DNA from 3 places in the Oceanobacillus sp. FSL K6-3682 genome. Region 1 is predicted to be linked to each of the others. Evidence: predicted binding sites of a transcription regulator. Region 1 holds the regulator's gene; each other region holds the start of a gene.

Evidence for each region. The regulator Rex, encoded in region 1, represses fermentation and respiration genes when NADH is low (regulators of the CRP and FNR family bind a similar motif). The targets are predictions, from matches to a motif close to TTGTGAAATATTTCACAA.
Region 2: the regulator Rex is predicted to act here: its motif matches at 5,220-5,237, upstream of MHH51_RS12060 (cytochrome c oxidase subunit 2A).
Region 3: the regulator Rex is predicted to act here: its motif matches at 7,799-7,816, upstream of pflB (formate C-acetyltransferase).

What each region holds. Positions count from the first base shown of each region.
Region 1 is NZ_CP150263.1:1,136,510-1,146,404, reverse strand. Features, by position in the region: gene MHH51_RS05925 (BglG family transcription antiterminator) at 1-330, opposite strand, end outside; gene MHH51_RS05920 (hypothetical protein) at 1,203-1,868, shown strand; gene groL (chaperonin GroEL) at 2,175-3,806, opposite strand; gene groES (co-chaperone GroES) at 4,025-4,306, opposite strand; gene MHH51_RS05905 (type II CAAX endopeptidase family protein) at 4,819-5,520, shown strand; gene MHH51_RS05900 (YdiK family protein) at 5,522-5,716, shown strand; gene MHH51_RS05895 (redox-sensing transcriptional repressor Rex) at 5,802-6,476, opposite strand; gene MHH51_RS05890 (ABC-F family ATP-binding cassette domain-containing protein) at 7,045-8,979, shown strand; gene MHH51_RS05885 (CBS domain-containing protein) at 9,124-9,895, shown strand, end outside.
Region 2 is NZ_CP150263.1:2,425,603-2,435,497, forward strand. Features, by position in the region: gene MHH51_RS12030 (cytidine deaminase) at 1-278, shown strand, start outside; gene gpsB (cell division regulator GpsB) at 451-762, shown strand; RNA gene rnpB (RNase P RNA component class B) at 820-1,204, shown strand; gene MHH51_RS12045 (class I SAM-dependent RNA methyltransferase) at 1,340-2,470, shown strand; gene MHH51_RS12050 (b(o/a)3-type cytochrome-c oxidase subunit 1) at 2,813-4,498, opposite strand; gene MHH51_RS12055 (cytochrome c oxidase subunit II) at 4,467-5,000, opposite strand; gene MHH51_RS12060 (cytochrome c oxidase subunit 2A) at 5,019-5,129, opposite strand; gene MHH51_RS12065 (cold-shock protein) at 5,447-5,647, opposite strand; gene MHH51_RS12070 (thymidylate synthase) at 6,292-7,245, shown strand; gene MHH51_RS12075 (dihydrofolate reductase) at 7,283-7,774, shown strand; gene MHH51_RS12080 (twin-arginine translocase TatA/TatE family subunit) at 7,851-8,051, shown strand; gene MHH51_RS12085 (twin-arginine translocase TatA/TatE family subunit) at 8,087-8,257, shown strand; gene tatC (twin-arginine translocase subunit TatC) at 8,329-9,084, shown strand; gene MHH51_RS12095 (YozE family protein) at 9,097-9,321, shown strand; gene MHH51_RS12100 (YqfQ family protein) at 9,609-9,895, shown strand, end outside.
Region 3 is NZ_CP150263.1:15,009-24,903, forward strand. Features, by position in the region: gene serS (serine--tRNA ligase) at 1-1,177, shown strand, start outside; tRNA gene MHH51_RS00060 (tRNA-Ser) at 1,281-1,373, shown strand; gene MHH51_RS00065 (GTP pyrophosphokinase family protein) at 1,454-2,200, opposite strand; T-box leader at 2,353-2,561, shown strand; gene proC (pyrroline-5-carboxylate reductase) at 2,649-3,467, shown strand; gene MHH51_RS00075 (TIGR04104 family putative zinc finger protein) at 3,492-3,779, shown strand; tRNA gene MHH51_RS00080 (tRNA-Arg) at 3,900-3,972, shown strand; gene MHH51_RS00085 (hypothetical protein) at 4,352-4,534, shown strand; gene pflA (pyruvate formate-lyase-activating protein) at 4,678-5,418, opposite strand; gene pflB (formate C-acetyltransferase) at 5,514-7,769, opposite strand; partial or broken gene MHH51_RS00100 (transposase) at 8,080-8,931, shown strand; gene MHH51_RS00105 (DMT family transporter) at 9,100-9,895, shown strand, end outside.

The sequences.
Region 1 (9,895 bases):
GTGAAAATTAGATACAGGCTCTTTCTTGATATAAACGTAAAGATAAATCATATAAATTCGATTATCCTCTGAAAAGTTATATTGTCCTATGCTCCTGTCAGAAAGTAATTTTTTCCTTAAAACCTCTTTCGCTTCTGCCGAAATCCGAAAGTATCGATGACTGATTTCTAACTTTGGAATATTAAAACCTTCCAATATTCCGTTCACCTTCTCAAAGTCATACATCAGCTGTCGATCGGATAATTTTAACTGCTGCATCAGCTCCAGCTTCGTAATCTGTTCATGGTTCATTATTTCTTCAACTAGTCGAATTGAGCGCTGATCTAACATGTTACTCTCACCTCTCACTATAATTATAAAACGCTTACAACGCTGTCACAACAACGTTTAGGCACAACTTATGTTGGAATAGGTTACATAGATTGTGCTTTCCTTTTCTTGTTAAAATTGTATTTTGATTAGCAGGCATGCCAAATATAATTGTACACTTATATTTTCAGGAGAGCCTCTTAGCACTTGCAAAATATGGATAGTATTAATTGAGGAAACTATTCAATTATCATTATGTATTTTTGAAGGATACAGGATATGCCCCCACTTTAAGTAAATTTTATTTAAATTCTTACCTCTGCTATTTAAGAGTTAGGAACAACCCATTTAATCACTGACTCTCTGAACATTTTTTAGCAAACTAATAATCATAGACAGTCTAAAGTTAATAATTTTTATTTATTTGATCCAATAGTATTTATTTGATAAATAGTGTAAGATAGATAGTATATGGAAGGTAATTGTCGAATAACAAATGAAATATGTCTATTAGTAAAAGTTGAGGTAAATCACCTCAAAAATTTTTACAATCGAATTAGGTATATGTAATCATAAGAGAACGTACGTTCATGATATTATCTTATTAGTAATTAGAAATATTTTCTGTTATATAGATGTTAATTATCATGCTATGTAATCGTTCGGTTTATAATTTATTAATTAGAACGAGGAGAGTTTAAATGTTAGATACTATTATAATTCATCACGTTTCTGCAGGTATGGAAACTGGTAATATTGGTAAGTGCACTTTAAATTCTTTATGTAGAAGCAATTACTAGACTTATAGCCTTCTCATAAAAATGAAGAAGAGTTTAATAGCCAGCAAGTAGTTTGGCTTTGATATAGATATAAAATTATAAGGGGTCGATTTTTTGAAGAAATTATTATTTTTATTAGTAGGTATGATGTTATTCTTAGCAGCTTGTAGTGATGACAACAAAGATTCTTCAGCTGGAACTTCTACGGAAGATGGAGGTACAGCAGAAGCAAGTGCAGAAGAAGAAAACAATAGTGAGGAAAACGAAGAATCAGCAACAGAAGAAAATGATGAAAATACTGAATCTGAAGTAGGAGACGTTGTAACAAATGAAGGTGGAGAATCAACATTAGTCAGCAAAACAGATAATATTGGTACATTTGAATCTGGACCAATTGAGTTGACTATTAATAAAGTTAATGGAGTTTCTATGGCTGTAAATGAAGATTATGTAGATGCTTTTGAAACAGATCAATTGGAATATATACAAGTTGATATGGAAGTGGAAAATACATCTGATGATAACGTAGATTTTTATGCTTCACAAGCTATTTTAACAACTTCCACAGGAGAACAATTAGAACCAGACTTTCTTATGAGTGATCATATTGATGGTGAGTTTTTCGGTAATGTTAATAAATCAGGCTCTTCCTATTATGTACTTGAGAATTCCAAAGCCGAAGATGTAGAATCAGTACGCTTAATCTTCAGTGGGACAAGTGATGAAAATTTCGAAACTATTGGTGAAGATATAGATGTTGAAATAGATTTAAACAAATAAGCATTATATTTTTTAATAGAGACTGGGACAAAACCTGGTAAAAAGAGTAGCATCTGCAAAAATAGGCAGACGCTGCTTTTTTCTTAAAATAGACAATACACAATAGCTACACTTACTAGATAAAGTTTAATTACCTACATCATAAATATATACACATGTTACAAAGAAAATAAAAAAAGGCGCTTCCGCAAAAGTGAAAACTTTATACGAAAACGCCCTTTCAGATATTATTTCGAAATAAAAAGTGATATTTTTAGGTTTCAGCAACATTATAAAGCCCTGAACCCTTTATATAGAGCGAATGACTTACATCATGCCGCCCATTCCACCCATACCGCCCATATCAGGCATTGCAGGTGCTCCGCCTTCTTCAGGCTTATCTGCTACTACAGCTTCAGTAGTCAAGAACATAGCTGCTACAGATGCTGCATTTTGAAGTGCAGAACGAGTTACTTTTGTTGGGTCAACAATACCAGCTTCAACCATGTTTACCCACTCATCAGTAGCTGCATTGTAACCAATACCAACTTTTTCGCCTTTTAGACGTTCTACAATAATAGAACCTTCTAATCCAGCGTTGTGAACGATTTGACGAACCGGCTCTTCTAAAGCACGTAATACGATGCTTGCGCCAGTTGCTTCATCGCCTTCAAGGTTAAGATCGCTTACTTTACCGTGAATATTTACAAGTGCTGTACCGCCTCCTGGTACCATTCCTTCTTCGACACCTGCGCGGGTAGAGTTAAGCGCATCTTCAATACGAAGTTTACGTTCTTTTAACTCTGTTTCTGTAGCTGCACCAACTTTGATTACTGCTACACCGCCAGATAATTTAGCCAGGCGCTCCTGTAATTTTTCTTTATCGAAATCAGAAGTTGTTTCTTCAGCTTGTGCACGAATTTGTGCAACACGGCCGGAAATTGCTTCTGGATCGCCAGAACCTTCAACAATTGTAGTATCTTCTTTCGTTACAACAACTTTTGAAGCACGACCTAATTGTTCAATTGTTGCTGATTTAAGATCCAAACCAAGATCTTCTGTAATTACCTCTGCCCCTGTAAGAACAGCGATATCTTCAAGCATTGCTTTACGACGGTCACCGAATCCTGGAGCCTTAACAGCTACAGCGTTGAATGTACCGCGTAATTTGTTTACTACTAATGTAGCAAGTGCTTCGCCTTCTACATCTTCTGCAATCATAAGAAGCGGCTTACCCTGTTGAACAACTTGTTCTAATACTGGTAATACTTCCTGGATATTTCCAATTTTCTTATCAGTAATTAAGATATATGGATCTTCTAATACTGCTTCCATTTTATCCTGGTCAGTAACCATATAAGGAGAAGAGTATCCACGATCAAATTGCATACCTTCCACTACTTCAAGCTCTGTGTTGAAGCCTTTTGATTCTTCAATAGTGATAACACCGTCATTACCTACACGTTCCATCGCTTCAGCAATTAATTGTCCTACTTCATTATCGCCTGAAGATACAGCTGCAATTTGAGAAATAGCTTCTTTGCTTTCAATTGGCTGAGAAATATTTTTTAATTCTTCTACAGCTAACGCTACTGCTTTTTCAATACCGCGGCGGATTCCAACTGGATTAGCACCAGAAGTTACGTTTTTCAGTCCTTCACGGATCATTGCTTGAGCAAGTACTGTTGCAGTTGTTGTACCATCACCAGCAACATCATTTGTTTTAGATGCTACTTCAGATACAAGCTGTGCACCCATGTTTTCAAATGCATCTTCTAATTCAATTTCTTTTGCGATTGTTACACCGTCATTTGTAATTAGCGGTGAACCGAATTTTTTATCCAAAACCACGTTGCGGCCTTTTGGTCCTAATGTTACTTTTACTGCGTCTGCTAATGTATCAACACCACGCAGCATTGCACGGCGAGCGTCTTCACTAAATTTAATATCTTTAGCCATTAAAAATTCCTCCTTCAAATTGATTCAGGGTTTCATTAAAGTACATGTTCAAAAAGTTCGATGAAAATGACCGAGAAGTTCAAGGCAGCGCAGCTTTGAGTAGCACAGCGTATGCTTTTAATACGTGAGCACCGGAAAAGCAAGCTAACGAAGAAATTCGATGTGTCATTTTTATTGGACTTTTTGAATTTCCTTTTAAAGATTCATCGTATATTTGTTTAGCCTACAATAGCTAAAATATCATTTTCACGAAGAATTAAGTATTCAGTACCTTCATATTTTACTTCAGTACCAGCAAATTTAGAGAAAATAATGCGGTCTCCTTCAGAAACTTCTAAAGCAACTTTTTCTCCATTTTCCACACGTCCAGATCCTACTGCAACTACTTCACCTTCTTGCGGTTTTTCCTTTGCAGAGTCTGGAAGTACGATTCCGCTTGCAGTTGTTTCTTCTTGTTCAACAAGTTTGATAACAACACGATCTCCTAATGGTTTAATCATGTAGAATTGCCTCCTTAATTCCAAATCATTTTATTTTTATTAGCACTCTTGTCGAGCGAGTGCTAACTCCAATTAATATAATAATTAATTCTTGTAAAAAATGCAAGCATCATGATGTTGAATTTTTAGAAAAACTTATATTCATTTTTGAGAATACGTTGTTTTCTTTATACTTCATACTTTAAAACTTTTACTATGATAAAATACTTTTTTAGGCAGTGATTACTCATCTCATCGTAAAACATTGGGAGTAATTTTGTAATACAAATATGCAAAATTGATTTTTTTCATCGTTTGATGCATGATTTCATGTACTTCTGATTATAATTTTCAGTGACAGTTGTGTTAGAATATACGTTATGATGAACTTGCACGTCTTTAGATCAGTGGTATCATTTCCCGTCCAGCAAAATCACTTATGATGTTTTCTGCTTTACGGGACAAGATGGGCAGTTCCTTTTCCCAATGCTTTTTTACAGCTGTTTTTAATTTTAGATTAAAGGAGCGTTTTTATGACTCGAAGATATATATATGTCATGCTTACATATATCATTATGCAAATTTCTGTTTATCTTGCAGTACCATTACTGGTATTGGTATTCCATGCAGACCCGGTGCTTGCTAATATTTATTGGGCTGTTTTTAGTTTTGCTGCCGGCCTTGTGATTGTTCTATGGCTGTTAAGACCAGATATGCAGGTTCGGGCTCATCCCGACGCTGCTGGCGCTGGTGCTATCATTGTCTGGTCTGTTCTAGGAATTATTATGGCGCTTCTTGCTCAAGGACTGGCTGCTACGATTGAATTAGAGGTATTTGGAATAGATCCTGGTTCAGAGAATACACAGGTTCTTATGGATCTTGCTCGTATTGCACCTATATTCATTATTCTTCCAGCAATTTTTGCGCCTATATTGGAAGAAATTATTTTCCGGAAAATCATTTTTGGATCTTTGTATAAAAAAATGAATTTTTTCTTTGCAGCCTTTATTTCATCTCTTATCTTTGCCGTGATTCATTTAGACTTTCTGCATATACTAGTGTATACAGCAATGGGATTTGTTTTTGCATTCCTTTATGTACAGACAAAGCGTATTATTGTACCAATCATCGTGCATGCAGGAATGAATACTCTTGTAGTAGTGGCTCAACTTACATTAGATCCGGAAAAAATTCAACAACAGCTTGAACAAACAATTTTATTCTTTGGAGGGTAACATGCATCGACCTTATTTAGTTAAAGCAATTGTTTATGTTTTATTCGGTGCTTTATTTGTTTATTTAGGTATCCTAAGCAAAGGGGCAACCGTCTGGGATACTATTACACTTATATTGGCCGCATTTGCAGCATTAAATTTTTATGCCGGATTTCGGATGCTGCGATTTTATTTTAAAATAAAGAATAAAAAATAAAAAACTAGCTCTTAAACAGTCTCTTTCATTTCAGAAGACCTTTAAGGGGCTAGTTTTTTTATGGATAAACAACGTCCAGACTATCCTATTCCTTTTCTAAGGAATAATGCTTGAGAAAATATACAAGCGATTGTAATTCTACTGTTAAATCGATATGATGCACACGAATATGATTTGGAACAGTAATACGTGCCGGCGTGAAGTTCAGGATTCCTTTAATACCTAGATCAACAAGTCTCTTTGCAGTTGCATCTGCTTCTTCAGCCGGGATAGTTAAAATGGCGACCTCAATTCCCTTTATTTTCTCTTCTAATTCATCCACATGATAAACCGGAACTCCGCCAACTTCTGTCCCTACTTTTGATTTATCTGCATCAAATGCCATTGTGATCCGAATATTATTATTTTTTAAAAAGTTATAATGTAAAAATGCAGTACCCAGATTTCCGACACCGATTAAAGCAACGTTGGTTATCTCATGCTGGTCCAGTGTACTTTTAAAAAAACCTAATAAATACTCAACATTATATCCATATCCCTTTTTCCCAAGAGCCCCAAAGTAGGAAAAATCCCTGCGGATTGTTGCAGAATCTACTTTAACAGCATCACTTAACTCTTTAGAAGATACGCGCATCTTCCCCTGCTGATATAAATTATTGAGAAATCGATAGTATAAAGGCAAACGCTTTGCTGTTGCCTGTGGAATTTTATTTTGTTCCATTGAAACGGCCTCTCTTCGGTTACTAAGTATAGAAAACATATATTTTACCATAATCAAATATTTGTAAATATAAGTTTTCTTTGTAGTGCGTGTTCAAAAAGTTCGATAAATAGGATCAAGAAGTTCAAGGCGACTAGCTTTTTCCGAACGGACTTTCACAGGATGTGATGACTTCTGTGTTGTCCGCAAATGTTTTCGGTGGGACGAGTAATCGCAGTCCCAGTCCCAACGGAAAAAGCTAGTCAACGCACTTCTCACGTGTTGCGATGGCTTCTGCATTACCCACACGACGTGGGCGTTCTTAGTAGAAGATCCTCTTATCGCTGCGTCATCTTTATTGGACTTTTTGAACATCCTCTTATATTTCAAAAAATAAATAATGCGCTAGCGCATTCTATACTATTAATATTAACAGAAATAGAGCCGAGTTGGCGAACTTTATTATAATTTTATTGTAGCTTCCATTTGGATACGTTACACTTATAGATGGAACCCTATTCCCTTTTACAGGATTGTTCAAAAAGAAAGGATAGTAACTGCATGTATCCTTTCATTATTTTATTTACTTTTTGAACAGCTTTTTTGTGAGTTAGAAAGGATGGCAATGATGATTTTAATGCAATTAAATGGAATCTCTAAATCCTTTGGAGCAGAAGAGATTCTTTCTAATATAAAAATTGAGATTAAAAATAATGAGCGTATTGCAATAGTCGGCCGAAACGGAGCCGGAAAATCGACCCTGCTAAAAATCATGGCGGGCGAAACCTCTTATGATGAAGGAGAGATTTTCAAACCAAAAGATTTAACATTCGGTTACCTCTCGCAGCATATGACTTTAGAGTCTGGAAAAACAATTTGGAAGGAAATGCTGGATGTATTTACTCCGCTTTTGGCAATGGAGAAAAAATTACGTGAACTGGAATCACAGATGGCAGATCCTTCTGCAATCGATCAATCAGCATACCAACAGCTGCTTGAAAGATATGACAAGCTTCAAAATGATTATCAATTGAGCAGCGGATATGTTTATCAAGCAGAAATCAAGTCCGTATTAAATGGACTATCCTTTGGAGATTATGATTATGACACATTGATTACGGATTTAAGCGGTGGACAGAAAACAAGACTAGCACTTGGGAAGCTTCTCCTGCAAAAGCCGCAGCTTCTTATTCTGGATGAACCGACAAACCATTTGGATATTGACACACTCACATGGTTAGAAGGCTATTTAGTAAATTATCCGGGTGCCATCGTTATTGTATCGCATGACCGTTATTTCTTAGATAAAACCGTATCTATTGTTTATGAAATTTCCAGACACCATTCCAAAAAGTTCCATGGGACCTATAGTAATTATTTGACTCAGAAAGCCCTGGATTATGAACAGGAGAAGAAAGAATTCGAGAAGCAGCAGACAGAGATCAAGCGCATGGAGGATTTTATCCAGCGTAATCTGGCACGCGCTTCAACAACCAAGCGTGCACAAAGCAGACGAAAAAAACTTGAAAAGATAGAGCGCCTCGACCGCCCTTCAGGTGATGAATCCTCTGCATCTATTTCCTTCCAGATTAACCGTTTAAGTGGAAATGATGTACTAAAAATAAAGGATTTAGCTTTTCAATATCCAGATACAGACCAGCCGATTTTTCAAAAAATTTCACTTCATGCCAACCGCGGCGACCGAATTGCATTGGTCGGTCCAAATGGTGTCGGCAAAACAACGTTATTAAAAAATATTGTAGGTAAGCATCAGCCTAATCATGGCGAGATACAATTAGGTACAAACGTTCAAGTAGGCTACTATGATCAGGAACAGGCAAATTTAAATTCTAATAAAACGGTTCTTCAGGAGCTTTGGGATGATTATCCCTTAATTAATGAAAAGGATATTCGTACTATCCTGGGAAATTTTCTGTTCTCTGGTGAGGATGTATTAAAGCCTGTATCAGCCCTGAGCGGCGGTGAAAAATCAAGACTGGCTCTGGCAAAATTAAAAATGCAAAAGGCAAATTTACTGATACTTGATGAGCCGACAAACCATTTAGATATTGATAGTAAAGAAGTATTGGAAAGTGCTTTAATTGATTTTCCTGGAACAATTGTATTTGTTTCTCATGACCGCTATTTTATTAACCGAATCGCTGATCAAGTTGCAGAAATGCAGGCTGGCAATGTAAAAATATATCTTGGCGACTATGATTATTATTTAGAAAAAAAGGCAGAAGAAGAAGAACGGCGTTTGTTAAAATTACAAGAACAGCAGACGGATCAGGAAGAGCCTGCTTCCACTGCAAAAAAGCTCAGCTTTCAGGAAGATAAACAACGCCAACGCGAGGAACGAAAACGAAAACGACGAATTGAAGAACTCGAAACATTGATTGAAGAAAAGGAAGCAGAAATTGCTGCGATTGAACTGGAAATGACTAATCCAGATGTATTTGATGATCATAAAAAGACGATGGAATTAACAGATAAATTATCAGCTTTAAAAGAAGAGCTGGATGTCTTTATGAATGAATGGGCAGTATTAGAAGAGAATTAAGCAATTGATATAATTTTCAGATTGTTGTATACTGAGAGCAGGCATAATGATGGCCTGCTTTTTTTATATACTGTACAGGTTTAAAGCAGTAATCACTCTTCCTATGATAGATAATCTAATGTGATAAATGGAGGTTGTTGTCCCGTGGCGATACCCATCGTTACTTTTTTGTTTTTTATTCTTGTTAGTTTAACGTACTACGCATTTAAGGAAACAACGTTATCTGCCCCAATCACTGAAGAAGTACGTTCCGATTCTATTCTTCGTTTTCTTCCCTTTGCGGTCATTTTTATCGGCCTCTTCAGCAGCGTATGGCTTACTGTGGCTGTTTCACTTCCAATTGTCCGGTCTTTCTCCAATTCTGTTTCGCCATTCTCTCAAGCAATAAATGAATTCATTATTGTGCTTGGTTTTAGCATGCTATTATTTGGAATTTGGGTCAGTTTGGGATTCTTATTACCAAAGTGGCTGACTAAAAATCATCCTCAGCTTGTCAGGAAAGGATTATCTCTGGTATTCCGCAATTCCATCGGGAAAGCAGAAATAAATTTACAGACATCTTCGAACAAAAGCCCAGGTGAAGCTCAAAATATTATTGAATTCAGTGGAAAAGACGTAGGAGAAATTGCAACGCATCGTACCGACTTAACTGTTCTGCAAATAGATGCAACACTGGAGGAAGTATTTTCCCTCGTTCAAGAGGTAGAATTTACAAGAATTCCGGTTTACGAAGAGGATATTGATCAAATTGCAGGTATATTATACGTAAAAGACTTCTTTCGTGTTCTAAAAACAGGCGTGTCCCCTGCCTTCTTCTCCTTAAAAAACATTATTCGTCCTGCAGTATATGTCAGAATGAACCAGGAAATTGATGATATTTTTAAGGAAATGAGGGAAAGAAATTATACGATTGCCA
Region 2 (9,895 bases), 1.3 Mb from region 1:
GCTGCAATATAGAAAATGCTGCTTACCCATCTACCTGCTGCGCAGAACGTGTAGCAATTTTTAAAGCAATTTCAGACGGGGAAACAGAATTTGAAGAAATGGCTGTTGCAGCAGATACAAAACGTCCTGTACCGCCTTGTGGAACCTGCAGACAGGTAATGAGTGAATTTTTTGCACCTGACATGAGCATTCACTTAACGAACTTAAACAAAGATGTTCAAACACTTACGACGGATCAATTATTACCTTTTTCATTTCAGAAGGAAGATATGGACTAAAAAAAGGGGATTTAAACTCTAATTGTTTAAGAGATTTTTAAATTTTAGAAGGAGACTGATATTCAGTTTCCTTTTTTATGTTATAATAACTTTAATATTTATTAAATAATGGTAAAATGAAAGCATATGATAAAAAAAGATACGTATAGTATATTGCAGAGGTGATTTTGAAATGAGTATTGACCGTATTCAACTAAATGGAAAGAAAATTTTAGAAAAAGATTTTAAAACAGGAATTAGAGGATATTCTCAAGAAGAAGTAGATGAATTTTTAGATATCATTATTCAGGATTATGATAATTTCAAACAGGAAATTGACCGTTTAAATGAAGAAATTGAGAAATTGAAAAATAACCGTCCGACAGAAACACCGAGAGCGCGTTCAACACAGCCGAACTCACAGGTGAATTATGATGTTTTAAAACGCTTATCTAACCTGGAAAAAGCAGTATTTGGAAAAAGATACGCGGATTCTGAAGAATAAGCAAAAGGATAATTGATTTATCTCTAAAATTCTGCTAAAATATTTTAGGTTACTTAAATGCCTATGTAATCGCTATGTCCATTTTGGATGTAGAGGAAAGTCCATGCTCACACAGGCTGTGATGCCTGTAGTGTTCGTGCTTGATGAAGTCATAAGTCAAGGTAGTTTGTATAAACTAACGGCAGACAAGCTGTACTAAGTCACTTATAGTGATATGTCAGCTGGTCTTGAAGGTGCCACAGTGACGTAGCTGGTTTGGAAACATACCAGGTGGAACGAGGTAAACCCCGCGAGTGAGCAACCCAAATAATGGTAGGGGCATCCTTTAGTAGGGAATAGAACTGAACAAGGGACAGCAATAGCTGTAGATAGATGATTACAACCGGCGTACGAGGTTTGACCACCGCTCGCAGTACAATGGAACAGAACATGGCTTATCGGGCATTTAAAGGTCGTACCAACGAACAGATTCTATTTCCAATTAAATGAAATAGAATCTTTTTCTTTTTAAAGGGTGTTCAAAAAGTCCTTTTATGGAAAAGACTATACTAAAATGATAACCGAGAGGATATTAAAAATGAAACAAGTAACTTTAATTGCTACAGCAGCGATGGGACTTGAATCAATTGTTGCAAAAGAAGTAAGAGACCTGGGGTATGAGGCTACTGTTGAAAACGGAAAAGTTATTTTTGATGCACCAATTTCTGCAATTCCCAGATGTAACCTGTGGTTAAGAACAGCTGACCGCGTGAAAATTCTTGTCGGCAAGTTTCAGGCCAAAACATTTGATGAATTGTTTGAGCAGACAAAAGCACTTCCCTGGGAAAGCTATATCGATGAAACAGGACAAATCCCTGTTTCCGGAAAATCAATTAAATCCACTTTATACAGTGTTCCGGATTGTCAGGCAATTGTAAAAAAAGCGATTGTAGAACGAATGAAATTAAAATATGGTCTCATCAACAAGCTGGAAGAATCAGGAGCGCTCTATAAGACAGAGATTGCGCTGTTAAAGGACGAAGCAACATTGACTATCGATACATCAGGCGCAGGCTTACATAAACGCGGCTATCGTGTCGGGCAGGGGGAGGCCCCTCTAAAGGAAACCCTTGCTGCATCATTAGTTCTATTAACAAACTGGAAGCCTGATCAGCCTTTAATTGACCCATTCTGTGGTTCGGGAACTATCTTAATAGAAGCGGCCTTAATTGGCCAAAATATTGCGCCAGGATTTAATCGGGAATTTGCTTCTGAAGAATGGAGTTTAGTAAAACAGAGACATTGGGATGCTGCTTTTGGAGAAGCTGAAGAGCTCGCTAATTATGATCAGCCATTATCTATCACCGGTTCAGACATCAGTCATCAAATGATTGAAACTGCACAAGCAAATGCCCTGGAAGCAGGACTTGGAGATTTAATCCAGTGGAAGCAGATGCAGGTCAGTGATTTGACCATTAAACAAAAAGATGGCTATCTGATCAGTAATCCGCCGTACGGACAACGGTTAAGTGATAAAGAAGAGGTAGAAAAGATGTATCAGGATCTGGGTGGTATTATGCAAAATCATCCATCCTGGAGCACATACATCATTACAGCCTATGAACAATTTGAAAAAGCATTTGGAAAAGCCGCTACCAAGAAACGCAAGCTGTTTAATGGTTTTATTCAGACGAATTATTACCAATACTTTGGTAAAAAAGAAGATTAAAAACCACATTTTAAATTAAATAAAATCATCCGCTTTGATTAATCTTTTTCAAAACGGATGATTTTTTTGAGGATCTTATAAAATTTGAAATTAAATTTACTCTGCTAAATGAAAAGAGAATCTACATTATTCTTTTTTTCCTTGCTCAGACACATATTTTCGTGCTAACCATTTAAAGAATTCTTTTTCAGCCTGTGTCAATTCCCGATTCAGTTTGTATTTAAAATCACTTGCGAGGTTTTCGTATATATTTTTATTCATGATTATATTGAATTACTTTCCTCCTATTTATGCTCAACAATCCGGTCCAATTGCAGAACGTATGCTTTTAGTTATCATCCCTTATAAAATATTATCAAATGGAGGAGATCCCGGCGGTGCATTTTGAATAATATCTATCATTGGTATCGTATAAGCGAATAAAATTAAAGCAATTGTAATACCAATCCACAGCTTCCAATTTTCCATCCATGATGGGGTAGGCTGTGCATCTTCTTCTTCCTCAGCAATAGGGAATTCTTCTTCTCCTTTAGGAGCAAAAGCTAATAATTCCATAAAGATATATATCATCAGGACAATGCCGATAAACAAAAGGGTTCCTCCAACTGCCTGAGCAGTCTGATAGCCGACCCATTCAGCAGCTTGTTCTGTACCACCGTATTCGGAGAAAGAGGATCTTCGTGGTCCGCCTAAGAGTCCTTGAATATGCATCGCTCCGGACATAATCAGCATACCTACAGCCCATATAATAGTCTGATAAATACCCAGCTTGTGAATCTTCGGAGTAAGCTTTCTGCCAGTTAAATGAGGAATGAGCCAATAGGCAATTCCAAAGAAAGTAAGCAGAACAGTTGTTGCAATGGTTAAATGAAAATGTCCAGTTACCCAAATCGTATTATGGACAAGCGTGTTTAATTGGTGAGATGCGTTAATAATACCGCCTGCTCCACCAGGAATAAACGCAACCATACCGGCAAAAGGAGCTACAAAACGGACATCCTTCCAAGGCAATTTTTTAAACCAGTCGAACAACCCTGTTGCGCCTTGTTTTCTGCCGGTAGTCTCAAACATGGCAAACATCGAAAATGCTGTCATTAAACTTGGTACAATAACCATAAAGGTAAGAACTACCTGAATAAACTTCCACGTTGGATCAATACCCGGCTCTGTAAGCTGATGATGGAAACCAACTGGAATAGAGAAGAACAAGAATAAGATAAAGGAAAGTCTTGCTAAAGAATCACTAAATATTTTTCCGCCAATGATTTTAGGGATAATTGCATACCATGCCATGTAGGCAGGTAATAACCAGAAATATACGAGCGGATGGCCAAAATACCAGAATAGCGTACGGCTTAATAAAACATTAATTGTTTCTGTATAACCTAATGACCATGGAATAAACTGTACAAGAACAGTTACAGCAACTCCGAGAGAACAGATAACCCACATAATCATATTAATTGTAACCATAAAAGCGAGAAGCGGTGTTTTCTGGTTTGGATGTGCTTTTTTCCAAACATAAACCTGATGCCAATTAACAAGAGCAGCAATCCATGTTCCAACTACAACAAGTGCAAGACCGATATAAAAGATAGGATGCGCTTTTAGTGGTGCATAGAACGTATATAGAACGTTTGCTTCCCCAAGTAAAATGGCTGTTCCAGTTAAAGCTGTTCCAATCGTCATCGTCCAAAAAGATAACCAGCCAAGTTTCCGTTGCTTATCAGACATACCGACTGTTTTACCTAATAAAGAATATTGAAATCCAATAATGAAAAAGGTTGTCAGTACTAATGCCAGGATAACGCCGTGTAAAGTAAGTATTTGATAATAGCCGATTCCAAGCGGAAGTTCAAAATCTCCTGAACGTACCAATACCTGTAATAACCCCATTAATCCACCGATAAATAATGAAATAAATGCAACATACATAAAGGAAAGATATAATTTCGCTTCTGGTTTTGCGATACTTAAGGGTGTCAAATTAATTTCTTCATTCTGCTGCTGTTTCATTGCCAGACTCATCGTCAACCACCTCCACTGTTGCATGCATCATGTGATGTCCTACACCACAGTATTCATTACATAATAATGTGAATTCCCCAGCTTTATTAAGCTGAACTTCCATACTGCTGATATATCCAGGCTCTACCATCATATTGACATTAGTGCCCGCTACATTAAATCCATGAATAACATCTGTTGAGACTACCTGAAATAAGACAGTAGACCCTTTAGGAATTTCTATATGAGAAACTGCATTGCCTTCCTCATCACTTCCTAAATCATAGTTGAATGCACTGGCAACAACATTGACAATATATTTATCATCATCTACCTGTGTAATCCCCAGGTTTTCTCTTTGAAATGCTTCATTAGCTTCCACATTTTCAGGGTCAATCGTTACTCCATGGCTTTGAGGATGTGTTCCTAAATAAAATGCTCCAAATCCAAGTATTGCTAGAAACAATACAAGGGATGCCCCGCCGAAGATAAGCCAAATCTTCTCGTATTTGTGTAAATGCATGCTCTTTCTCCTCCTTCTTTATCGCGACAAAAATAATAAAAATACTGCAAACCAGCTGATAAGAATAATAGCTCCTATAGTGATTACTGAAAAAAGTGTACCTTTTAAATTAGGATCAGATTTTTTCATGTGATTCACCCCTTCTGTAACTTCTTTCCTATATGACTATCATATCGAAAAGAAGGCCTGTATACAGTGTCATTACTGACTTTTCACATTTTGTTCAAATGTTCACAAGTAGACTGGCTTAATCATTTTACAAACTTTTTGGTTTGAAAAGTTTATGACATTTTTATGAATAAAGTAATAAAATCATTGACAAAATATCATGTTTTAAAATCTGGATTTATGCCTTTATAAAGGAGAGGAAGAGGATAATATGCAAGAGGGACAGTAAAAAAGCAGAACCCCATTTTAGGATTCTGCTTTTAATCTATGATGATATTTTATCTTTTTACAACATTTGCAGCTTGTGGACCACGTTCACCTTCAACGACGTCAAAGGAAACTTCCTGTCCTTCTTCTAAAGTTTTAAAACCTTCTTCTTGAATAGCAGAATAATGTACGAAAATATCATTCCCTTCCTCTAGTTGAATAAACCCGTAACCTTTTTCTGCATTAAACCATTTTACTACTCCGTTTTCCATGTTAAATTTCCTCCTAAATACTTCCACGTAAAACGCGTGTGATTACAAAGCAGAAGAACGAAATATGAAAAAAGGCAGCTTCCGATAGAAGAACGGGATCATAATCATCCACTTCTGTCTATCGAAGCTACCTTTACATTCTAATGATTCCGTACCATCTTCTTTGCTTGTACCCATATTAGCTTAATTTTTTTACACAGTCAAGAAATCCTGACTATTTTTATAAAATAATCAAAAGGTTTTGAATTTATACCTGTTTCTTCTTCATTGAATTTATTTATTTTAAAGTTGAGAAATATACAGGGAACAAATTTCTGTTATAATAATGATTGTTTAAAGGTTGAATTATATGTTCCACTCAAGACGAATAAAGAGAGGTTTATGCAACCGCTACAGAAAAACACTACGCTTTCCGTGGGCTTGAGCTCAGCCTCCTCGAAAAAAAGAAGTTCGCTTTTTTTCTGCGGGGTCTTCCCACTGCGCTTTCCCACAGGAGTCTTCGTGTTTTTCTTTCGCTAGTTATAACGTTAACCTTTCTTGGTTTACTTTTATTATTAAAAAGAGACATGTAATTTAATAATTCAAATTATATCAGCAAAAGAAGTTCCTACATATAGGAGTCAAAATATAGAGGAGGATTATGGATGCAAGGAGAACAAGGTTATATAGAGCTGTGCCGAAAGATATTAGATGAAGGACTTAATCGTGATGACCGGACAAATACGGGGACATATTCGATTTTCGGACATCAGATTCGCTTTGATTTACAAAAAGGATTTCCATTATTAACTACGAAAAAGGTTCCATTCCGCTTAATTGCTACAGAGTTATTATGGTTTATTAAAGGAGACACAAACATCCGCTATTTACTAGAGCATAATAATAATATCTGGAACGAATGGGCATTTGAAAAATGGATTAAAAGCTCGGAGTATACAGGGCCGGATATGACAGATTTCGGTATACGCAGTCAGAAGGATGCAGCTTTTAAAGAGCTGTATGATCAGCAAATGGAGCTGTTTAAAGAGAAGATATTAAATGATGATGCATTTGCCAAAAAATACGGAGATTTAGGATCTGTATATGGAAAGCAGTGGAGAAAATGGGAAACTTCAAAAGGCGAGTCGATTGATCAATTGAAAGAAACTATTGAAGCTATTAAAAATAATCCTAATTCCAGACGTCATATTGTATCTGCATGGAACCCCGAGGATGTTCCATCTATGGCTTTGCCGCCATGCCATACACTATTTCAGTTTTATGTAGCAGACGGAAAATTATCCTGTCAGCTGTATCAGCGCAGTGCTGATGTATTTATAGGTGTGCCCTTTAACATTGCAAGCTACGCACTGTTAACACATTTAATTGCCCACGAATGTGGTTTGGAAGTAGGAGAGTTTGTTCACACCTTTGGAGATGCGCATATCTATTCCAATCATGTAGATCAAGTAAATCTGCAATTAGAAAGAGATATCCGGGAGCTGCCAGTATTAAAAATAAACGCAGAGGGAAAATCTGTTTTTGATATCGAAATTTCCGATTTGAAAATCGAAAATTACAATCCACACCCTACTATTAAAGCACCGATTGCTGTTTAAATGCTGCAACTACAAAGCTTGGAAAGGAGGCCAAAGCATGATTTCATTAATATTTGCCGCAAGCAGAAATAATGTTATCGGTTATCAAAACAAGATGCCCTGGCATTTACCGCAGGATTTGAAGTTTTTTAAAGAAAAGACTACTGGAAATACGATTGTAATGGGAAGAAAAACATTAGAATCTATGAATGGACCGTTGCCAAATCGACGTAATGTCGTACTGACCAGGAATAAAGATCTGGAAATTGAAAATGTAGAAATAATTCATGATTTATCTATAGTGGAGTATTGGAATAATGAACATCCCGAAATCGAATATTTCATCATTGGCGGCGGAGCAATTTATAAACAAGCAGTACCAATTGCTGACCGAATGTATATTACAAAAATTGATGAGGAATTCCCTGGTGACACATTTGCTCCAGCATTTGCTGAAGCAGAGTGGGAGCTTACGAAAAAGGAAAAAGGGATAAAGAACGATAAAAACCCTTATGACTATTATTTTCTGCAATATGACCGTAAAAATTAACTTGTCTAATGTTTTCTAAACATGCTATGATATGGGAAGAAAGAAAATGTTCTATACGTAAAGAAGGTGTCAATAGATGTTAGCAAACATAGGCATTCCGGGACTCGTATTAATCGTGATATTAGCTCTTATTATCTTTGGTCCGAATAAGCTTCCGCAAATAGGGAAAGCTGCAGGGCAGTCATTGAAGGAATTTAAAAATTCTACTCGGTCTTTAACACAGGATGTTAAAGATGAATCAGATGAGGTTAAATCCATTATCAAAGAAGAAAAATGAGTTAAATTCATGTACGGAGTTGATGGAAAATGAATATATTTTCAAATATTGGATTTCCCGGATTAATTTTGATAGTCATTGCCGCCTTGATTGTCTTTGGTCCAAACAAGCTTCCCGAAATCGGAAAAGCACTTGGAGAAACATTAAGAGAATTTAAAAATGCAAGCCAGGACATCATGAATGACAAACCTAAAAAGAAACAGTAATTAATTGCAGAGGTGTAGGGAGTATTCCTTGCATCTCTTTTGTGTCAACAGCTTAAGGGGTGGGTTGAACTATGTCAGAATCAGAAGAACATATAAATGGAGAAAAAGAAATGAACTTTGGGGGGCATTTAACAGAGCTTCGGAATCGTTTAATCGTCACTGCGATTGTATTTGTATTATTTTTTATAGTCGGCTTTCTAAATGTGAAAAGCATCTATACTTTTTTTGTGAATGATATTGATATGCAGCTGACCGTGATCAGCCCGGCTGAAATTGTCTGGATTTATTTTTCAATGGCTGGATTAATTGCATTGGCCACAACGATACCAATTATCGCCTACCAGCTCTGGGCATTCGTCAGCCCGGCTTTAACACCAAAAGAAAAACGTGTATCATTAGCTTATATACCAGGTTCGTTGATTTTGTTTGTGTTGGGACTTGTTTTTGGATACATTGTATTTATTAAGCTAATTTTCCCTTTTCTGTTATCATTAAATGATGGTATGTTTAATGTCATGTTTACGGTGGAGCGTTATTTTGGATTTTTATTAAAGATAACAACGCCATTTGCCTTTTTGTTTGAGCTTCCAATACTTACAATGTTTTTGACGAGCCTGGGTATCCTGACGCCAGCATTTATGGTTAAAAACCGAAAGTATGCGTATTTTGTTTTAATTGTTATTGGAGTACTTATTACACCGCCTGATTTTGTTTTGCAAATTGTTGTGGCAATCCCACTGATTATTATTTATGAAATCAGTATTCAGCTGTGTAAAGTTGTTTATAAAAAGAAACAGGCCCAGCATGAAGCATTTATGAAGGAGTAGGGGAGGGGAACAATGCATCAATCTTTTTATCAATTCTTATTAACACATCGCGGAAAGTTACAGCAGGATGATTACTCTAAGTTAGCTGATTGGGCTTTTTATGATCATCATTTCCCGCAGTACGCAAATAATTATGATGAAATCAGCGATTATCTGGAATGGAATAGTCCTTTCCCGGAAGCACTAAAAGCCTTTGATGAGCTTTGGACAGAATACGAATGGAAATATAGCAGCTGAAACAGGCTGCTTTTTTCATAGTTAAATAATAGGATGTTATCCATTTTATTTATGAATATATTGAGATAAGGAATTAATCAAACGTTTGATTAATTCCTATCTGACAAATATAGAAACTTTTCGACAACCTTTATAAATACCATTGTTTATTTGTTGATTCCTGCGGTTTCCCGGGAAATGATTGTGTGAATACGGGGAAATGTCTACACAGTTGAATGGCGTCCGCATACTCTATAAGAGGATGTTCAAAAAGTGAAATAATATAGATAAATAAGGGGTAGATAGCGATGGTTTTCCCATCTAGAAATCAAATGTCTCGTTCGCCGCGCCCCCCTTTTCGTAACAATCATAATAATTTGAGGGGGATTCCAAGAGAAATAAGAAATTCAAGTGGAGCAGCAGGTGCAAAAGGCGGATCAAGAGGTTTATCAAGTTTATTGTCCGGAGGTGCCAGTCAGGGATTAGCACAATCAGGAGGAATTTCTACACTTTCAAAAACACTTGGAGGGGTACAGCAGGTTCTGGGTGTTGTACAATCAACAGCTCCATTAATTCAGGAGTACGGACCAATGAT
Region 3 (9,895 bases), 1.1 Mb from region 1:
GGATGTAAGAAGACGTGAATTAATCGCAGAGACGGAACAGTTAAAGGCAAAGCGTAATGAAGTGTCTAAGGAGATTTCTGTTCTAAAGCGTGAAAAGAAGGATGCTGAAGCAGCTATTGCTTCCATGCGTGAAGTTGGAGATGAAATATCTAAGCTTGATAAAGAATTAAAAGAAATTGAAGAAACCTTAGACCAGATCATGCTTTCTATTCCTAATCTGCCGCATGCGAGCGTTCCTGTCGGAGAAGATGAAGATGATAACGTAGAAGCACGTAAATGGGGCACTGTTCCAGAATTTTCATTTGAAGCACAGCCGCACTGGGATGTTGCTACAAATTTAGATATTTTAGACTTTGAGCGCGCTGCAAAGGTAACAGGAAGCCGTTTTGTTTTCTATAAAGGGTTAGGAGCGAGATTAGAGCGTGCATTATTGAACTTTATGATGGATCTGCATGCGGATAAGCATGGATATCAGGAAATGCTTCCTCCATATATTGTGAACCGGATGAGCATGACCGGCACCGGACAGCTTCCTAAGTTTGAGGAGGACGCATTTAAGCTGGAGGGCTGGGATTATTTTCTGGTACCGACAGCTGAAGTTCCTGTAACGAACTATCATCGTGATGAAATTTTAACAGTAGATGATCTGCCGAAAAAATATGTCGCATTCAGTGCCAGCTTCCGTTCTGAAGCAGGTTCTGCCGGAAGAGATACACGCGGTTTAATCCGTCAGCATCAATTTAATAAAGTCGAGCTCGTGAATTTTGTAAAACCGGAAGATTCTTATGAAACATTAGAAAAGCTGACTGGTGAAGCAGAGAAGGTGTTACAGCTGTTAGAATTACCTTACCGCGTAATGAGTATGTGTACAGGTGATTTAGGCTTTACAGCAGCGAAAAAATACGATATTGAAGTATGGATCCCAAGCCAGGATACGTATCGTGAGATCTCTTCCTGCTCTAATTTTGAAGATTTCCAGGCGCGCCGTGCCGGTATCAGATTCCGCCGTGAAGCAAACGGGAAACCTGAATTTGTTCATACTTTAAATGGTTCTGGTCTTGCATTAGGACGTACAGTAGCAGCAATTTTAGAGAATTATCAACAGGAAGATGGAAGTGTTGTTGTACCGGAAGTACTACGTGCCTATATGGGCGGCGTAGAAGTGATTGGCAAGTAATATTCAAGTGAAAGACACTCTAATTTCGGAGTGACTTTCACTTTTTTTTTGAAAAATGTTGACAAGTAATATTGGTGGGTGGTATAGTAGTTTTTGTGTTCACGGAGGTATACCCAAGTCTGGCTGAAGGGATCGGTCTTGAAAACCGACAGGCGGGTCAAACCGCGCGGGGGTTCGAATCCCTCTACCTCCTCCATTTATAACAAAAATAAATAATGATAAATAAAAACCCGTGGCTTTCGAGCTGCGGGTTTTCTGATATATTCCTACATAGATTTACTCTTTATCTCTTCTCTCCATCAATGATTCCAATAACTGCTTTGGCAGCGGAAAGCGTTTGTTATCCAGCGGCAGAAAGTTGAGCTTGCTCTCTGCATGTTTATCTTCTTTAGCCTCGTTCATTTCCGAATGAAGAAACTCCATCTTCTCATCTAGCTGATTTGCAATATTTGCGCTGGTTGTTAATTCTGCCACCAGGTGTTCCGGTACTTCTCCATCATATTTATAATAAATTTTATGCTCTAAGCTCGCCCAGAAATCCATGGCAACAGTGCGAATCTGTATTTCGATAAATACCTCTTCCTGACGGTCAGAGAAAAAGACAGGAATCGATAAAATCAAATGAAGGCTTTTGTATCCATTTGGTTTTGGATTCTTAATATAATCTTTTATTTCAATAACTTTTATATCCTGCTGACCTTGTATCATTTCACTGATTTTATAAATATCAGAGATAAAGGAGCAGACAATACGGATCCCTGCAATATCCTTGATATAGTTCTTAATCGACCCTTGCGTAATTGGAATATTTTTGCGCTGGCATTTTTGTAAAATACTTTCAGGTGATTTAATGCGTGATTTTAAATGTTCAATCGGATTGTAATCATGAATATGCTCAAATTCTTCCTGAAGGATGTTAAGCTTTGTATTTATTTCATCCAGTCCAAATTTGTAGCTGAGCATAAAACGTGTAAGTTCTTTTCGTACAGCTGTTAACTGGTTTATTTGTTTTGATTCATCCATTGATAAAATTCCTTTCTGGCTTTCATTCAGATACAATATAAGTATAGCAAAAATTGTTTTTTATATCAGATTATAAGGTGTCTTATTTTGTCCTTGCAGATGTACTCTTGACAAAAGCGTGACAAGCCCTTATAGTACAATTCAACATAATAAAAAATACGTTGAACGGACCAGTAATTTATGTGCATTTACGAAAGAGAGGAAATCCTGTGGCTGTGAGATTTCTGTAAATGCCTTTATGAACCTATCCGTGAGTAAGTTGGCGGATGCTGACTGCAGCATGCTGCATTATCAAAGAGAGTGGATAAGCTTTTATCAAAAAAGGTGGTACCGCGGAAATAATACTGATTCCGTCCTTTATATAGGATGTGTAATCAGTTTTTTTATTGTCAGCAAGGTACAGATGATATATATCAAATGAATCAAGATAACTACAGGAGGAAAATACATGGATAAGACAATTGCATTTTTTGGAGCAGGAAATTTAGCAGAGGCGATTATTGCCGGAATAACGAGAAGCAATATTGTTTCTAATGAACAGGTACTTGTTACCAATCGCAGTGATAATACACGTCTAGATTTACTTTCCGAAAAATATGGGGTGCAATGTAATCGGAATAAGGAAGAAATGATTCAGGAAGCAAATATTATTATTTTGGCTATGAAGCCTAAGGATGCGGGTAACTATTTAAATTGGCTTAAAGATCATATAAAGCCGCATCACGTGGTTATTTCTGTGATCGCAGGGTTATCCATCGAACAGATGGAAAAAATGCTTGGAGAAGGTATTCCTGTTATTCGGACGATGCCAAATACATCTGCATTAATCGGCCAGTCAGCTACTGCTATTTCCAAGGGATCTTACGTCCAGCTTAGTCAGCTTTATCTGGCAGAAGAGCTTTTCCAGACAGTAGGCACAACAAAAATTGTCGATGAGAGGGATATGCACACAATTACAGCTATTGCTGGAAGCGGTCCGGCGTTTTTCTATTATATGGTAGAATCAATGGAGAAGGCAGCGGTAGAGGCAGGACTGGACCAGGAGACAGCATTAGAATTGTTAACACAGACCGTTATTGGTGCAGGGAAAATGCTTGAATCATCCGGAGAAAATCCAGAACAGCTGCGCATTAATATTACCAGTCCGTCCGGAACAACAGAGGCTGGCTTAAATCAGTTAATGGCGAATGAATTTGATAAGGCTGTTAAAGCATGTGTAAATGGAGCGAGAGAGCGTTCTATCGAAATAACAAATGCACAGAAATAACTTTGAAGAGAAGAGGGGAAGTATATGCATACACCGGACTGCAGCTATTGCGGGAAGAGATGGAGTTATGGGCAGACCTTTAAACAGGTATTTAAGATTAAAATGATCTGTCCGCATTGCGGTAAAGAAAATTTTTATGATGCAAGTAAAAAAGGCGGCTGGCTCCCTTTATTAGCAATTCCCATTTTTTTAGGGCTGGCAATTCTATTAAAACTTTCTTCTGCCGGAATTATTCTGGTAGGCTGTTTATTAATGATTCTTCATGTCCTGTCTATCCCTTATCGCACAAGTTTACAGAAAGCAGGTAAATGAACGAAACAACCTGCTTTTCAAAATAGATAAGGTTTAGTATAATACGATTGTTCGTTTATTTTTTGAAGGGCGGACAATGAAATATAATTAGGCGAATACAATCGCTTGATTATACCAATAGCCCCAGTAGCTCAGGGGATAGAGCATCGGTTTCCTAAACCGTGTGCCGCAGGTTCGAATCCTGCCTGGGGCGTAAGTAATAGTGTGTGTGTGAAAAAGCAACTGGAAACATCGGAGATTTCCAGTTGCATTATTTTTGGAAAAGGTTTGTACTTAAAATTTAAATAAACCATTAAACGTCATTTTTCGTTTTCTTGTTTGTCTTATAACAAGAGTTTAGAAGGATGGCGTTTTAAATTTTATTGCGTTATTAACTATAAATAATTTAGAAAGGAGACATTTTATGCGATTTTTACCTTTACTATTTTGTATTTTTTCTATACCGTTTATTCTGGTAAGTTGCAGTGAAAAGAAAGAAGAGTCTGATCTAATTACAGAACATCCAACACGCTTACATACTATAGGCGAATTTTATAAGATATAAAGAAGCTAATGATGAAAGAGAGATGGAAATGTTAAAATGTACCCGTAGTCAAGAAGGAGCACCTTTCCTACGTCAATTCCCATTTATTTTAGAAGAATCCACTGCACAAGAAGTTGAACAAGCAACCCTGCTGATGGATGCACCACTAGATAACGAGGGAAACGCGGCAGGAGAGGATTTAGAGATAGAAATTTATTTCTTAAAAGATTAATTTCTATTTTAGCAATTTTTTTGGCTGCAGCATCGATAAGGTATTGATTTATAAAAAAATATATAGTGAAAGGAGCCGCTTTTTTTGTGAACGGCTCCTTTCATCTATATAAAGAGCAATATCGAGCAAGGAAGTTCCCGCTGCTATATCACTTTCACCCGATTCAAAATATCCTCCGCATTTTTCACGCGATCCTCTGTCGGTGGCTCCACACCCTCGAGCGGATAATCTAATCCAAGATTTTCCCATTTATAAACACCTAATTTATGATAAGGCAAGACTTCTATTTTTTCGACATTATTTAATGTAGCAATAAAGTCTGATAGTTCTTGCAAGTATTCATCGTTATCACTGCCGCCAGGTACCAGTACGTGCCGGATCCAGACGGGAACGTTTTTTTGGTCTAAATAATTGGCCATATCCAGAATGTGTTCATTTGAAAGACCTGTGAGTTCTTTGTGCTCTACAGAATTAATATGCTTTAAATCTAATAATACTAAATCGGTTAATTCTAGTACTTTATCTAAATTCTCTATAAAGTGAGGAGAGCGGTTAAAGCACCCGGCAGAAGTATCAATGGTTGTGTGTACGCCTAATTTTTTCAGTTCGGTAAATAGTTCGAGTAAAAATTCAACCTGAAGCAAAGGCTCTCCGCCGCTTACAGTCACTCCTCCATTCGTAGCCTGGAAAAATGGAAGATAATCCTTAATGTCTTTTACAAGCTCTTGTACAGACATTTTCTTTCCTGCCCCCATTTTCCAAGTATCGGGATTGTGACAAAATTTGCAGCGTAATAGGCAGCCCTGGGTAAATATAACGTACCGCAGCCCCGGCCCATCTACCGTTCCACACGTTTCGATTGAGTGAATTCTTCCTTCTTTCATGATACTCTTCCTCCCCGCTTTATTGCTTAAAATAATTCTTCATCAAGCGCTCTGATAATTTTATGAGCGCTTGATAATCATTTTCTTACAGGACCTTACAGGCTTTCATGGAAGGTCCGATTTATCACATCAATTTGTTGCTCTCTTGTCAGTTTAATAAAGTTTACCGCATATCCGGAGACACGAATGGTCAGCTGCGGATATTCTTCCGGGTGCTCCATCGCATCTAATAAGGTTTCACGGTCAAATACATTGATGTTTAGATGATGCCCCTGTTTTTCTGCGTAACCGTCAAGAATGCCGGCTAAGTTTGTTGTTCTTGTTTCTTCATCTTTACCTAATGCTTTCGGTACGATGGAGAATGTGTTGGAGATACCATCCATCGCATACTTATATGGCAATTTTGCAACAGAGCTTAAAGAAGCTAAGGAGCCGTTTTTATCGCGGCCATGTAATGGATTTGCTCCTGGTGCAAAAGGTTCTCCTGCTTTTCGTCCATCTGGTGTATTTCCTGTTTTCTTCCCGTAAACAACATTGGAAGTAATAGTCAGAATAGACTGCGTTGGTACAGCATTGCGATACATATGATGTTTTTTAATTTTATTCATAAAGTTCTTCACTAAATTGACTGCAATCTCATCGACGCGTTCATCATTATTACCGTACTTAGGATAATCTCCTTCAATTTCGTAATCAACGACAAGGCCATCTTCATCGCGAATAGTTTTTACTTTGGCATATTTAATGGCACTTAAGGAGTCGGCAATCACAGACAATCCTGCAACACCGCAGGCCATTGTCCGTAATACTTCACGGTCATGCAGTGCCATTTCCAGACGTTCATAGCTGTATTTGTCATGCATATAATGGATAACGTTTAATGCGTTGACATATAACCCGGATAACCAGTCTAAGAGTGTATCATATTTTTCTATCACCTCGTCATAATCCAGATATTCTGACGTAATTGGTGCATAGTTTGGAGCTACCTGCATTTTCAGATTTTCATCGACCCCGCCATTGATTGCATAAAGAAGTGCTTTCGCTAAGTTGGCCCGGGCACCGAAGAATTGCATTTGTTTACCGATGCGCATGGCAGATACACAGCAGGCAATCCCATAATCATCTCCGTAAATCGGACGCATGATATCGTCATTTTCATATTGAATGGAGCTTGTTTTAATGGACATTTTAGCACAATATTTTTTATAGTTTTCAGGCAATTTTTTTGACCATAGAACTGTTAAGTTTGGTTCAGGTGCTGGTCCTAAATTATCTAGCGTATGCAGAAAACGGTAGGAACTCTTTGTTACAAGTGGACGTCCATCTTCTGCTATCCCTGCCAATGATTCTGTTACCCAAGTTGGGTCTCCGCTGAATAATTCGTTGTAATCTGGTGTTCTTGCGAATTTAACGAGACGCAGCTTCATCACAAAATGATCGACAAGTTCTTGTGCTTCTTCCTCTGTCATAACCCCATTTTTAATATCTCTATCTATATAAATATCTAAGAATGTAGAAACACGGCCAAGGCTCATTGCTGCACCGTTTTGTTCTTTAATTGCAGCTAAATATGCTAAATAGAGCCATTGGAAGGCTTCCTGAGCAGTTGCTGCAGGCTTTGAAAGGTCAAATTCATATTTTTCTCCGAGTTTTTTCAAGTCCTGCAGTGAACGAATTTGTTCAGAAGTTTCTTCGCGGTCACGGATAATATCCTCTGTCATTGTTCCATTACCGATCAGGCTAAGATCTTTTTTCTTTTCTTCGATTAAACGATCAACACCATATAAGGCAACTCTGCGGTAATCTCCAATAATACGCCCGCGACCATATGCATCCGGGAGACCGGTGATAATTCCTGCTTTTCTTGCTTTTAAGATTTCGGGTGTATAGGCGTCAAAGACTCCCTGGTTATGCGTTTTACGATGTTCCGTAAAGGTATGAACAACTTCATCATCCACCTTATATCCATAGGATTCTGCAGCAGCTACTGCCATACGGATACCTCCAAATGGCATTAAAGCACGTTTGAAAGGCTCATCAGTCTGAACACCGACTATTTTTTCAAGTGGCTTATTCAGATAGCCTGCATTATGGGAAGTAATCGTTGATACGATCTTTGTATCTAAATCATAAACGCCGCCATTTTCCCGTTCCTCTTTGGTTAATTGCATGACTTGGTCCCACAAATCTTTAGTTGCCTGAGTCGGTCCTGCCAGGAAGGATTCGTTTCCTTCATATAAGCTATAATTCTGTGATATAAAATCACGCACATCGATTTCTTTCTGCCAATTACCATCAAGGAAACCATCCCAAGGAACTCTTTTCACCATTTCATCTGCTACTTTCATAGCAAAACCCCTCCTCTTAATAATTCAACATGTGAAATATTTCACATTATCTTAATTTCATTATAACGCTTTTGAAATATAAAACAAGTGAAATTCTTCACAAACAACGAAAGTTCTTAAAATGTTCAAATTTAACGTTTTTCCGAAAGAAGTCCCCTCTTCAAGCGTAAGAAAGGCTTCCATGCAACGATAAGGGGAGATGAATTTCGGTTGGTGATAGCCAAAAAGTTTTTGTTATGGTGTGTTTGGAACAAAAGTTCCGTTAGAGGTAGTTGTTATGCCCAAACAACAAAAAGCATATAAATTTTGAATTTATCCGACAGAGGAACAGGCTTCTTTGGTTCGTAAAACGTTCGGATGTGTACGTTTTGTCTATAATCAAATGTTGGCAGAGCGAATGAATAGCTATGAAACATTCCAGAAAGATAAAGAAGGCTCCAAGCGGAGGGAAAACCCCACACCAGCAAAATATAAGAAAGAATTTGAGTGGCTAAAAGAAGTGGATTCTTTAGCTTTAGCAAATGCATAGCTTCATTTAAATATTTCTATTTTGACGGAATATGAAAACGAGATAAAAAGCAAAGAAGTTCACCAGGTTGCAGGATTAGATTTTGCGATGGATGGGCTATTTGTCGATAGCGAAACAGGTAAGAAAGCCAATTATCCACGTTTCTATCGACAAATGCTTGAAAAATTAGCAATCGAACAACGTAAACTCTCTCGTAAAGAGAAAGGTTCCTCTAATTGGAATAAACAGCGTATTCGATTAGCTAAAATCGGGGAGAAAGTCGCCAATCAACGAAAGAATTTTTTGCAGCATAAATCAAAAGTACTTGTAACAAAGTTTGACGCAATAATTATGGAGGACTTAAACATGAAAGGAATGTCACAAGCTCTTCAATTTGGAAAGAGTGTCATGGATAACGGCTGGGGTATGTTCACTTTTTTCTTACAGTACAAACTAAAAGAGCAAGGGAAACAACTGATCAAGATAGATAAATGGTTTCCATCGACAAAGATGTGCTCATCATGTAGTTTGGTAAAAGAAATAACCTTATCAGAACGTACTTATCTATGCAGTTGTGGTCTAAATATGGATAGAGATTATAATGCAGCAATCAATATCAAGAACGAAGGCATACATCTATTAGGAATTTCCTAATCTACTATCTATTATCATATAAACTTTTGGGACAAGAGGGTTAGCTTGGTCCATTTCGTCAGTGGTGGGTAGTTCACAAGCTTATCTGAAAAAAGCAGGAATATTGTTTTCCTTGATAACTTTGCTAAAATAAATACATTACGTTTTCTGAGAAAGAAGGTTTCTTTTTTGTACATATTAATCGTCTTAGGGATTATCGCAGGGATGATGATTCCTATGCAGACAGCGGTAAATAACCGCCTGAATTTATTTACCAAAGCTATTTTTCCTACCTCCTTTTACTCTTTTTTATCAGGGAGTATTATTTTATTTATCATTAATTTCATTATGGATCCCGGCAAATTTACGATATCGTTTTTCGCATCACAATCTTTGTCTTACGTCTGGTTTGCCGGCGGTGTGCTTGGGGTAATCTTTCTAACAGGTAATATTATTTTATTACCCAGAATCGGCGCAGCATTAACTGTTATTGCGGCAGTCACTGGACAAATGGTGATTGGAATTTTAATTGATACATTCGGCTGGTTCGGCGCAGAGGTAAAACCATTACATGTTATGCATATTATTGGTGCGGTCCTTTTAATCATCGGAATTATTTATATGAATGCCAAAAAGAAGCCGGGCGGCTCTCAAAACTATTCCCGTTTATGGATCGTGTTCGGTTTATTTACCGGAATGATGCCGCCGATGCAAACAGCTATCAATAGCGAATTACGATATGAAGTAGATTCATTTATTTACGCAGCTTTTATATCCTTTATCGTAGGTACCATTGTGCTATTTATTCTGTCAATAATCCTTAGTAAAGGGGTAAAATTAACACGTACCTCTGGTAATTTTAAATTGAAGCCCTGGCATTTTGCCGGCGGTCTGCTCGGGGCTGCATACATTGCATCGAATATTAGCTTAATGCCTCATCTGGGCGTTACACTGACGATGATGTCTACCATCTTAGGGCAAATAA